DNA from 2 places in the Cronobacter dublinensis subsp. dublinensis LMG 23823 genome. Region 2 is predicted to be linked to the other one. Evidence: predicted binding sites of a transcription regulator. Region 2 holds the regulator's gene; the other holds the start of a gene.
The links. Region 2 encodes CRP, which controls carbon source genes, mostly activating them, when cyclic AMP is high. Its sites were predicted from a motif close to ATGTGANNNNNNTCACAT; they were not measured.
Positions count from the first base shown of each region.

Region 1: the regulator CRP is predicted to act here: its motif matches at 2,449-2,466, upstream of AFK67_RS14450 (YfcZ/YiiS family protein).

Region 1 is NZ_CP012266.1:3,149,166-3,154,252, forward strand. It holds gene fadJ (fatty acid oxidation complex subunit alpha FadJ) at 1-595, opposite strand, end outside; gene fadI (acetyl-CoA C-acyltransferase FadI) at 595-1,905, opposite strand; gene AFK67_RS14450 (YfcZ/YiiS family protein) at 2,073-2,357, opposite strand; gene fadL (long-chain fatty acid transporter FadL) at 2,715-4,076, shown strand; gene mlaA (phospholipid-binding lipoprotein MlaA) at 4,215-4,970, opposite strand; gene ccmI (c-type cytochrome biogenesis protein CcmI) at 4,994-5,087, opposite strand, start outside.
Region 2 is NZ_CP012266.1:4,076,102-4,081,188, forward strand. It holds gene AFK67_RS18940 (NUDIX hydrolase) at 169-888, shown strand; gene AFK67_RS18945 (hydrolase) at 963-1,979, shown strand; gene AFK67_RS18950 (YheU family protein) at 1,980-2,198, shown strand; gene AFK67_RS18955 (phosphoribulokinase) at 2,247-3,116, shown strand; gene AFK67_RS18960 (OsmC family protein) at 3,173-3,577, opposite strand; gene crp (cAMP-activated global transcriptional regulator CRP) at 3,886-4,518, shown strand; gene AFK67_RS18970 (YccS/YhfK family putative transporter) at 4,584-5,087, shown strand, end outside.

The DNA.
Region 1 (5,087 bases), 930 kb from region 2:
CGGCGGCCTCCAGCAAAATGGTGTGCGGCACCACGTCATCCACCAGCCCGGCTTTCAGCGCCTGACGCGCACGCAACTGTTTGCCGGCCAGGATCATCTCAAGCGCGGTGCTGACGCCGATAAGGCGCGGCAGCCGCTGCGTGCCGCCGGAGCCCGGCAGCAGCCCTAACTGCACTTCCGGCAGCCCGAGCAGGGTTTTAGGGTCATCGGTACAGACGCGGCTGTGGCAGGCGAGCGCCAGCTCAAGCCCGCCGCCCAGGCACGCGCCGTGGATAGCCGCCACGACATGCACCGGCAGCGCGCGGATCTCCGCCATGATCTGCTGACCCTGGCTTGCCAGCGCTTCGGCCTCCTGCGCGCTTTTGCAGTGCGCAATCATGTTGATATCTGCGCCCGCAATAAAGTTATCGGGCTTAGCGGAGATAAACACCACGCCCGCGAGATCGCGGTTTTCACGCAGCGTTTTGACAATCGCGCGCACGTCGCGGGCGAACGCCGCCTTGAGCGTGTTCATTTTCTCGCCCGGCACGTCGATAGTGACTACCGCCACGTTGTCCGGGCGCATCTGTAAAGTGAATGCGGATGTCGATTCCATTATTCGGCCTCCAGTACCATTGCCGCGCCAAGCCCGCCCGCCGCGCAGGCGGTCACCAGCCCGAAACCGCCGCCGCGGCGGCGCAGTTCGTTAAGCGTCTGGGTTATCATTCGCGCGCCGGTGGCGGCGAACGGGTGCCCGTAGGCGATAGAGCCGCCGAGCACGTTAAATTTGCTGTCATCCACCTCGCCGGTCGCCTGGCTGCGGCCCAGCACGTCGCGGGCGAAACGGTCGCTTGCCAGCAGCTTGAGGTTGGTGAGCGTCTGCGAGGCGAACGCCTCATGCATGTCAAAGAGCGTCAGATCGGCCATCGAGAGCCCGGCGCGCTCCAGCGCCAGCGGCGTCGACCATGCCGGGCCCAGCAGCATATCCTGCCAGACATCAATGGCGGTAAAGGCGTAGCTGCGCAGGTAGCCGAGCGGCGTGAGCCCCAGCTCGCGGGCGCGCGATTCGGTCATCAGGATCACTGCCGCCGCGCCGTCGGTGAGCGGCGTGCTGTTGGCGGCCGTCACGGTGCCGTGTTTACGGTCAAAGGCCGGGCGCAGTCTGGCGTAATCGGCAAGCGACGACGTTTTACGGATATTGTTATCTTCGCTCAGCGGATCGCGGTAGGGCGGCGTGTAGGCCGTCATCACTTCATCCCGCAGCTTACCTTCAGCCCACGCCTGCGCCGCCAGCTGGTGCGAACGGTGCGCCAGCGCGTCCTGCTGTTCGCGGGTGATGCCGTGCGTTTTCGCCATCTGTTCTGCGGTGTCGCCCATGCGTAATCCGGTGGAGTATTCCGCTACGGCGGGCGGCACCGGCAGCAGGTCGCGCAGCCTCAGGCGTGAAAAGAGTTTCAGACGCTGCCCGGTGGTGCGGGCTTTGTTGGCGTCCACCAGGATGCGCGCGAGTTTTTTACTCACGCCAATGGGCAGAACGGAAGAGGAGTCGGCGCCGCCGGCGATCCCGGCGCGGATGGTGCCCGCCATCAGGCTTTCGGCGACGTTCGCCACCGCCTGGAAACTGGTGGCGCAGGCGCGGCTGACGCTGTAGGCGTCGGTGCGCACGCTCATACCGGTGCCGAGCACAATTTCACGCGCGATGTTTGGCGCCTCTGGCATCTGCACCACCTGGCCGAACACCAGCTGTTCAATGACCTCAGGCGGAATTTCACTGCGGGCCAGCAGTTCGCCGACCACCATTTTCCCGAGATCGACCGCCGGAACGCCGTGGTACGCCGTCGCCTGACGGGCGAATGGGGTGCGCAACCCACTGACAATGGCAATACGATCCCCCTGCCGGGTGACCAGCGGTAATGCCTGACTCATAACGTTCCCCTGTAAAAGGCTAAATAATGATTAAGTGGTCTGACCTGATAACAGTTTTAACCAGAATTTTACATTCAGCCAATCACATAAAGGAAAAAGTGCGAAGCAAAACACGAATTACGTAACAAGAAATACGCCCCGGCGGCACCGGGGCGTGAGAGGCGGGATTAACGCAGACTTAACTGGAAAATAACGGTTTCGGCCTGGCAGGCGAAAACAAAATCGATATCAAGACGCACGCCGTCGGCTTCTTCCGTAAAGCGCGGCGTAATCTTGCACGGCTCAGACTCCACTTCACGCGCTCTGGCGGTTAACGCTGCGAGCGTTTCTTCGGCCTCGGCGCGGCTTGTGAACACGCGGCTGTAGGACGCCACGCAGTCGGTATTATCGATAATGGTGCCAACATCAATACAGCAGCAAACCGGGGTTTCATCAGCACTGCATTTCGTCATCGTGATTTCCTCTGTATTTACTGGAAAGGGATACGCTTATTTTACGCCCGCCCCGGTCCCCTCTCTACCTGTTCTTCCGGATTGCGCCCATAAGTGACCGAAATCACACTTAAAAATGATCTAACGCAATAATCACCAGCTTTACGGCTGGTCATACCGCGCAATTTTGCTAAACGGATCGCGTTTCTTAGATCACAATTGAAAAAACTTATAAACATACTTGCAACATATCTGCTGGTCGGACCTATACTCTCGCCACTGGTCTGATTTCCCTGCCGTACCTCAGACCCTACACTCCGCGCTCCTGTTACGTCACGTAACACTATTTGAATAAAAATAATGGATGAGGTTATGGTCATGAGCCAGAAAACCCTGTTTACCAAATCTGCTCTGGCAGTCGCAGTGGCAATCGTCTCTTCTCAGGCCTGGTCTGCAGGTTTCCAGTTAAACGAATTCTCTTCTTCTGGTCTGGGCCGCGCCTATTCCGGGGAAGGCGCTATTGCAGATGACGCAGGCAACGTCAGCCGTAACCCGGCGCTGATCACCATGTTTGACCGCCCGACCTTCTCCGGCGGGGCGATTTTCGTCGACCCGGATGTGAATGTCTCTGGTCGCTCCCGCGCGGGCAACAGCTTGAACGCCGATAACATCGCGCCGACCGCGTGGGTGCCGAACCTGCACTTTGTGGCGCCGATTAACGAGCAGTTTGGCTGGGGCGCTTCCGTCACCTCCAACTATGGTCTCGCCACAGAATATGGCGACTCTTACGCGGCGGGCTCTGTAGGCGGTAAAACCGACCTTGAAACGCTGAACCTGAACCTCAGCGGTGCGTATCGTCTCGACAGCAACTGGAGCTTCGGCCTGGGCTTCGATGCCGTCTATGCGCGCGCGAAGATTGAACGTAACGCGGGCGATCTGCCGCAAATCATCGCAGGCGGCCTTCCGGCGCTGGTACAGTCTGGTCAGATTGATCCCCAGACCGCAGGGCAGATTGCCGCAGCGGCTGGCGGCATCAACAGGGATACCCAGATTGCACACCTGAAAGGCGACGAGTGGGGCTTTGGCTGGAACGCGGGCATCCTGTATGAGCTGGATAAAAACAACCGCTACGCGCTGACCTATCGCTCAGAAGTAAAAATCGACTTCGATGGCGACTATAAGAGCAGCCTTCCTGCCGCTATTAACCCGATCAACGCCGCCCTCGGCCTGGGCTTGCCTTACGGCACCGGCGGCAGCACCACGGGCGGTTCTCTGACCCTGAACCTGCCTGAAATGTGGGAAGTCTCCGGTTATAACCGCGTCGCGCCGCAGTGGGCCGTGCACTATAGCCTGACTTATACCAGCTGGAGCCAGTTCCAGGAGCTGAAAGCCACCAACAGCAACGGCGACACCCTGTTCAAGAAAGAAGAGAAATTTAAAGACGCGTACCGTATCGCGCTCGGCACCACCTATTACATGGACGATAACTGGACCTTCCGTACCGGTATCGCCTTTGATGACAGCCCGGTTCCCGCGCAGCAGCGCTCCATCTCTATTCCGGACCAGGATCGCCTGTGGCTGAGCGCCGGTACGACCTACGCCTTCAATGAAGACGCCTCTGTGGATGCCGGTGTGTCTTACATGCACGGTCAGCACGTGGAGTTCACCGAAGGCCCGTACACCTTTAAATCTGAAGGTAAAGCCTGGCTCTATGGCGTGAACTTTAACTACCGGTTCTGATAACCGTCTTAATGAAGAGGCGGGCTGCGGCTCGCCTTTTTTATTGCCGGTGTTAATGGTGCGACAAATAAAGAAGGCGAGCCTGAATGCCCGCCTTCTTTTATTTATTTGCCTTCAGGATGAACGCATCCGGCCATTTTATTCCGAATCGATATCTTTCAGGTCACCCTCAATCGCCTGCGCGTTCGGGTTTTCATTCGGCTTGAGCTTACCGCCGTTAGCGATGAAATCGTGGCGCTGGAAATACGCCTCGCGCACCATGATGTAAGGATCGGACGACTGGCGCAGCAGGCCGTCAGAATCCAGCAACTGCGCACGAGTTTCCACGCCTTCCACCGCCCATTTGCCGAGCGACAGCGGCCAGGTCAGCCAGGAGAGCACCGGATAGGTGGTATCCGCCATATCGCCGACATCCTCACGCAGCGTGAAGCTGCCGTAGAACGGCAGTTGCAGATACGGACCATAACCCACGCCGTAGCGGCCAAGCGTACTGCCGAAACGGTGCGGCTCTTCGCGCTGCAGTTTCGGGTTCGCCATACCGGCCACATCGATAAAGCCGCCCATCCCCAACAGGGTATTCAGGAAGAAACGGGTGAAATGCACCATCCCCTGGTAGGGGTCGCCCTGGATAAATTTATTGAGCATCGAGGCGGGTTCTTCAAGGTTGCTGGTGAAGTTGCCCAGTCCGTTGCGCGCCGGTTGCGGCACATAGTCGCGCCAGGCGACAGCCACCGGGCGCAGCACATAAGGGTCCACCACCTCAAAGTTGAAGGTATACATGGTGCGGTTGAACCCTTCGAAGGGGTCGGAGCGCCCCTGCTGCGGGTCTGACGAGCTGGCGCAGCCCACTAAAAGCGTGGCCGCCAGCGCAAGCCCGGTAAGGCGAAAGTTCATAGCAGTCTCCCTGTAAATGGTAACTAACCCGCTCCTGATGGCGAAGGCGCAACCAGGACGTCCACCGGCGAAGCCGGGCTGAGCGTGGTGAAACGCCGCTCTCCTGTCCAGTCTCCG
Region 2 (5,087 bases):
CTTGCGACACATTTAATATTGTCCAAGAGACACTAATAAGCAAGCGAAAAATTCGCCGGCGTGGTTAAAAAATAGCATGTTGCTGAAAAATAAAGCAATAAAGGTTTGCTTTGCCCCGCTCTGTCGGGCTGGTAAACTTGTCTCTGAGACAATTAAACGGAGCGGCGCATGACCACTGAAGCAGAATATCTGGAAAACTACGATCCTGCGCGGTTCCCTTCGCCACTGGTAACCGTGGACAGCGTGCTGTTCACCCTGCATGACCAGGCGCTCTGTGTCCTGCTGGTGCAGCGCGCGCGTCAGCCGCAGCAGGGGCGCTGGGCGTTGCCGGGCGGCTTTATCGATATGCAAAAAGACGCCTCAACGCACGCCACGGCGCTACGCAAGCTGACCGAAAAAACCGGCGTGCGCCCGTCATGGCTGGAGCAGCTGGAGACCTTTTCCGGCCCGGATCGCGACCCGCGCGGCTGGAGCCTGACGACCGCGTGGTTTGCGCTTATCGCCTGGGTCGACTGCCAGCCGCATATCGCGTCGGTCAGCGATGCGCAGTGGGTGCCGGTGACGGCGCTGGATACCCTCGCGCTGGCGTTCGATCACCGCGCGATTATCGAGGCGGCGCTGCGCCGCTTACGCCAGAAGACGATGTACTCGCTTCTGCCGGTATACTGCCTGCCGGAATGCTTTACCCTGAGCCAGCTGCAGGAGGCGACGGAGATTATTCTCGGCCAGCCTATCCAGCGCAAAAGCCTGATCCGCCGCTTTGAGGCCTCGGGCATGTTTGAAGAGACCGGCGAGAGCGTCGCCACCGGCGCGCGTAAAGCCCGGCTCTGGCGGCGCAAGCCGGATGCGGATATTCATCTTTTCTCGCGCAATTTGCTGGCTGAGTGATCCGCATCAAACCATCAACAAAATGAATAACAATCGTTATAGTAGTTAGCGAACTAACCAACAGACAGCGTGCCATGGCCGACATTACCCCCGCAGAACTCCCTGCACTGAACACCGATTCTTCACACTTTCAGCCAATGCCGGGAGTCAGCAATCCGCATCTGCAAACCATGCTGCCGCGCGTTCTGCGCCGCCGGTTGCAGTTTGAGCCGCACTGGCAGCGGCTCGATTTGCCGGACGGCGATTTCGTCGACCTCGCGTTTAGCGAAAACCCGGAACAGGCGCGCCATAAGCCGCGACTGGTGGTGTTCCACGGACTGGAAGGCAGCCTGCACAGCCCCTATGCACACGGGCTTATCCACGCAGCGAAACAGCGCGGATGGCTCGGCGTGGTGATGCATTTTCGCGGTTGCAGCGGCGTGCCGAACAAATTGGGACGTATCTATCATTCAGGCGAAACCGAAGACGGCACCTTTTTCCTGCGCTGGCTCGATGAACGCTTCGGCACGGTGCCGACAGCGGCGGTCGGGTACTCGCTCGGCGGCAATATGCTCGGCTGCCTGATGGCGGAGATTGACGCCGCCTTCCCGCTTACCGCCGGGGTCATTGTTTCCGCGCCGTTTATGCTGGAGCACTGCTGCAATCATATGGAAAAAGGGTTTTCGCGCTTTTATCAGTTCTATCTGCTGAACCTGCTGAAAGCCAACGCGACCCGCAAGCTGAAGGCCTGGCCTGGCACGCTGCCCGTCGACCTCGCCCAGCTTAAACGCCTGCGCCGCATTCGCGATTTCGACGATCTCATCACCTCGAAGATCCACGGCTACCGCGATGCCGTCGATTATTACCAGCAGTGCAGCGCCCTGCCGCGGCTCGCGGCGATTACTCGTCCGACGCTGATTATCCACGCCAAAGATGACCCGTTTATGGATCATCATGTGATCCCCGACACGACCACGCTGCCTGCTAATATTGAGTATCAGCTGACGGAGCACGGCGGTCACGTGGGCTTCGTCGGCGGCACGCTGCGTCAGCCGAAAATGTGGCTTGAGCAGCGCATTCCTGACTGGTTAACCCCTTATCTGGACCGATAAATGATCATTCCCTGGCAAGACATCGCGCCCGACACGCTGGAGCGCCTGATTGAAGCCTTCGTCTTGCGCGAAGGCACCGATTATGGTGAACATGAACGCTCGCTTGAGCAAAAGGTCGCCGATGTACGGCGTCAGTTGCAAAGCGGCGAAGCCGTTCTGGTGTGGTCTGAACTGCACGAAACGGTCAATATCATGCCGCGCTCGCAGTTTCGCGGTTAACGTTGCCAGGCGGAGCCTTGCCCCGCCGCTTCAGGGAGTTGTCTCGCTATGTCTGCCAAACATCCGGTTATCGCCGTCACGGGCTCCAGCGGCGCGGGCACCACGACCACCAGCCTCGCGTTTCGTAAAATCTTCGCCCAGCTGAATCTTCACGCCGCCGAAGTGGAAGGCGACAGCTTTCACCGTTATACGCGCCCGGAAATGGACATGGCAATTCGCAAGGCGCGCGATCTGGGCCGCCATATCAGCTATTTCGGCCCGGAGGCGAATGATTTCGGCCTGCTGGAGCAAACCTTTGTGGAATACGGCCTGACCGGCAAAGGGCAGTCGCGCAAATATCTGCACACCTACGATGAAGCCGTGCCCTGGAACCAGGTGCCGGGCACCTTTACGCCCTGGCAGCCGCTGCCGGAACCGACCGACGTGCTGTTTTATGAAGGCCTGCACGGCGGCGTGGTGACGCCGCAGAACGACGTGGCGAAGCATGTCGATTTACTGGTGGGCGTGGTGCCTATCGTCAACCTGGAGTGGATCCAGAAAATGATCCGCGATACCAGCGAGCGCGGGCATTCCCGCGAGGCGGTGATGGACTCCGTGGTGCGTTCGATGGAGGATTACATCAACTACATCACGCCGCAGTTCTCGCGCACGCATATCAACTTCCAGCGCGTGCCAACGGTGGACACCTCTAACCCGTTCGCCGCCAAAAGCATTCCGTCGCTCGACGAAAGCTTCGTGGTTATCCATTTCCGCAACCTGGACAATATCGATTACCCCTGGCTGCTCGCGATGTTGCAGGGCTCGTTTATTTCGCACATCAATACGCTGGTGGTGCCGGGCGGCAAAATGGGGCTGGCGATGGAACTCATCATGCTGCCGCTGGTGCAGCGACTGATGGAAGGCAAGGAGATACAGTAACGCCGTATCGATAAGCCGTTGGGCGGGTCAGCGCAGCGCCGCCCGCCGTCACACGCTTACCCTTCTGTCACTTCGTACGAATGGGTAATATTCACGCCCTTGCCAAGCATCAAGGCGACCGAACAATACTTCTCCGCCGACAGGTCTACCGCACGCGCAACCGCCGCATCTTTCAACTCTTTACCCGTCACAACGAAATGCAGGTTGATATGCGTAAACAGGCGCGGCGCCTCTTCGCGACGCTCGGAGGTGAGCTTCACTTCGCAGTCGGTCACGTCGTGACGGCCTTTTTGCAGAATAGAGACCACGTCGATCGCGCTGCAGCCGCCGGCGGCCATCAGCACCATTTCCATCGGGCTCGGCGCTTTGTCGCCGGAGTTGCCATCCATCAGGATCTGGTGCCCTGACGCCGACTCGCCCAGGAAGGTTAAGCCTTCCACCCATTTCACTCGTGCGTGCATGATAATCGCTCCAGGCTATTCATTTTACTGACAGATTACTCGGCCCCGTCATAAGAGGCAACGGAAGGCGACCTGCGTCAAGCTGAAACGAGACAACAGGAGACACCTGTGAAAAGCTATGCTAAAACAGTCTGGATGCAGCGGCGATACATTGATGTTACGCATGTATGCAGAGGAGAGACAATTTATCGGCTGCGACGTCCACGGACAGCCAACTTCCCTGGATGCGGGAAGATGATGATTGCAAAGCCAGACAGGGGTTACGCGCCCTGTCTTTGGAGCCAGTTTAAAACAGAGGATAACCGCGCATGGTGCTTGGCAAACCGCAAACAGACCCGACTCTTGAATGGTTCTTGTCTCATTGCCACATTCATAAGTATCCATCTAAGAGCACGCTGATTCACCAGGGTGAAAAAGCGGAGACGCTGTACTACATCGTCAAAGGCTCAGTGGCAGTGCTGATCAAAGATGAAGAGGGCAAGGAGATGATCCTCTCGTACCTGAACCAGGGAGACTTCATCGGCGAACTGGGTTTGTTCGAGGAAGGTCAGGAGCGCAGCGCCTGGGTTCGCGCTAAAACTGCCTGTGAAGTGGCTGAGATCTCTTACAAAAAATTCCGTCAGCTGATTCAGGTAAACCCGGATATTCTGATGCGTCTCTCTTCGCAGATGGCGCGTCGCCTGCAGGTCACCTCTGAAAAAGTCGGTAACCTGGCGTTCCTCGACGTGACGGGCCGCATCGCGCAGACGCTGCTGAATCTCGCCAAACAGCCGGACGCCATGACTCACCCGGACGGCATGCAGATCAAAATCACCCGTCAGGAAATCGGCCAGATCGTGGGCTGCTCCCGCGAAACCGTGGGCCGTATCCTGAAGATGCTTGAAGATCAGAACCTGATCTCCGCGCACGGAAAAACCATCGTGGTTTACGGAACCCGCTAAGGTTCCTGAAAAAAACGGCGTGTCGCTTCGGTAACACGCCGTTTTTGTTTCTATACTTCTCCCCTATGTGGCGTCGTCTTATCTATCACCCTGAAATCAATTACGCTTTGCGGCAAACGCTGATCTTAAGCCTGCCGGTCGCAGTGGGATTGCTGCTGGGTCACTTACAACAGGGGCTGTTGTTCTCGCTGGTGCCCGCGTGCTGCAACATTGCCGGTCTCGATACCCCGCATAAACGCTTCTTCAAACGGCTCATCATCGGCGCGTCGCTGTTTGCGTTAAGCAGCCTCGCCGTGCAGTTTCTGCTGTTGCAGGCGGTGCCGCTGCCGCTCATTCTGCTGATGCTGGCGCTGCTGCTCGGCGTGACAGCGGAAATCAGCCCGCTGCATGCACGCCTGTTGCCCGCATCGCTTATCGCGGCGATTTTCACGTTAAGCCTCGCCGGGAATATGCCCGTCTGGCAGCCGATGCTGCTCTATGTTCTCGGCACGCTCTGGTATGGCGCGTTTAACGGCTTCTGGTTCTGGCTATGGCGCGAACAGCCACTGCGCGAGTCGTTAAGCCTGATT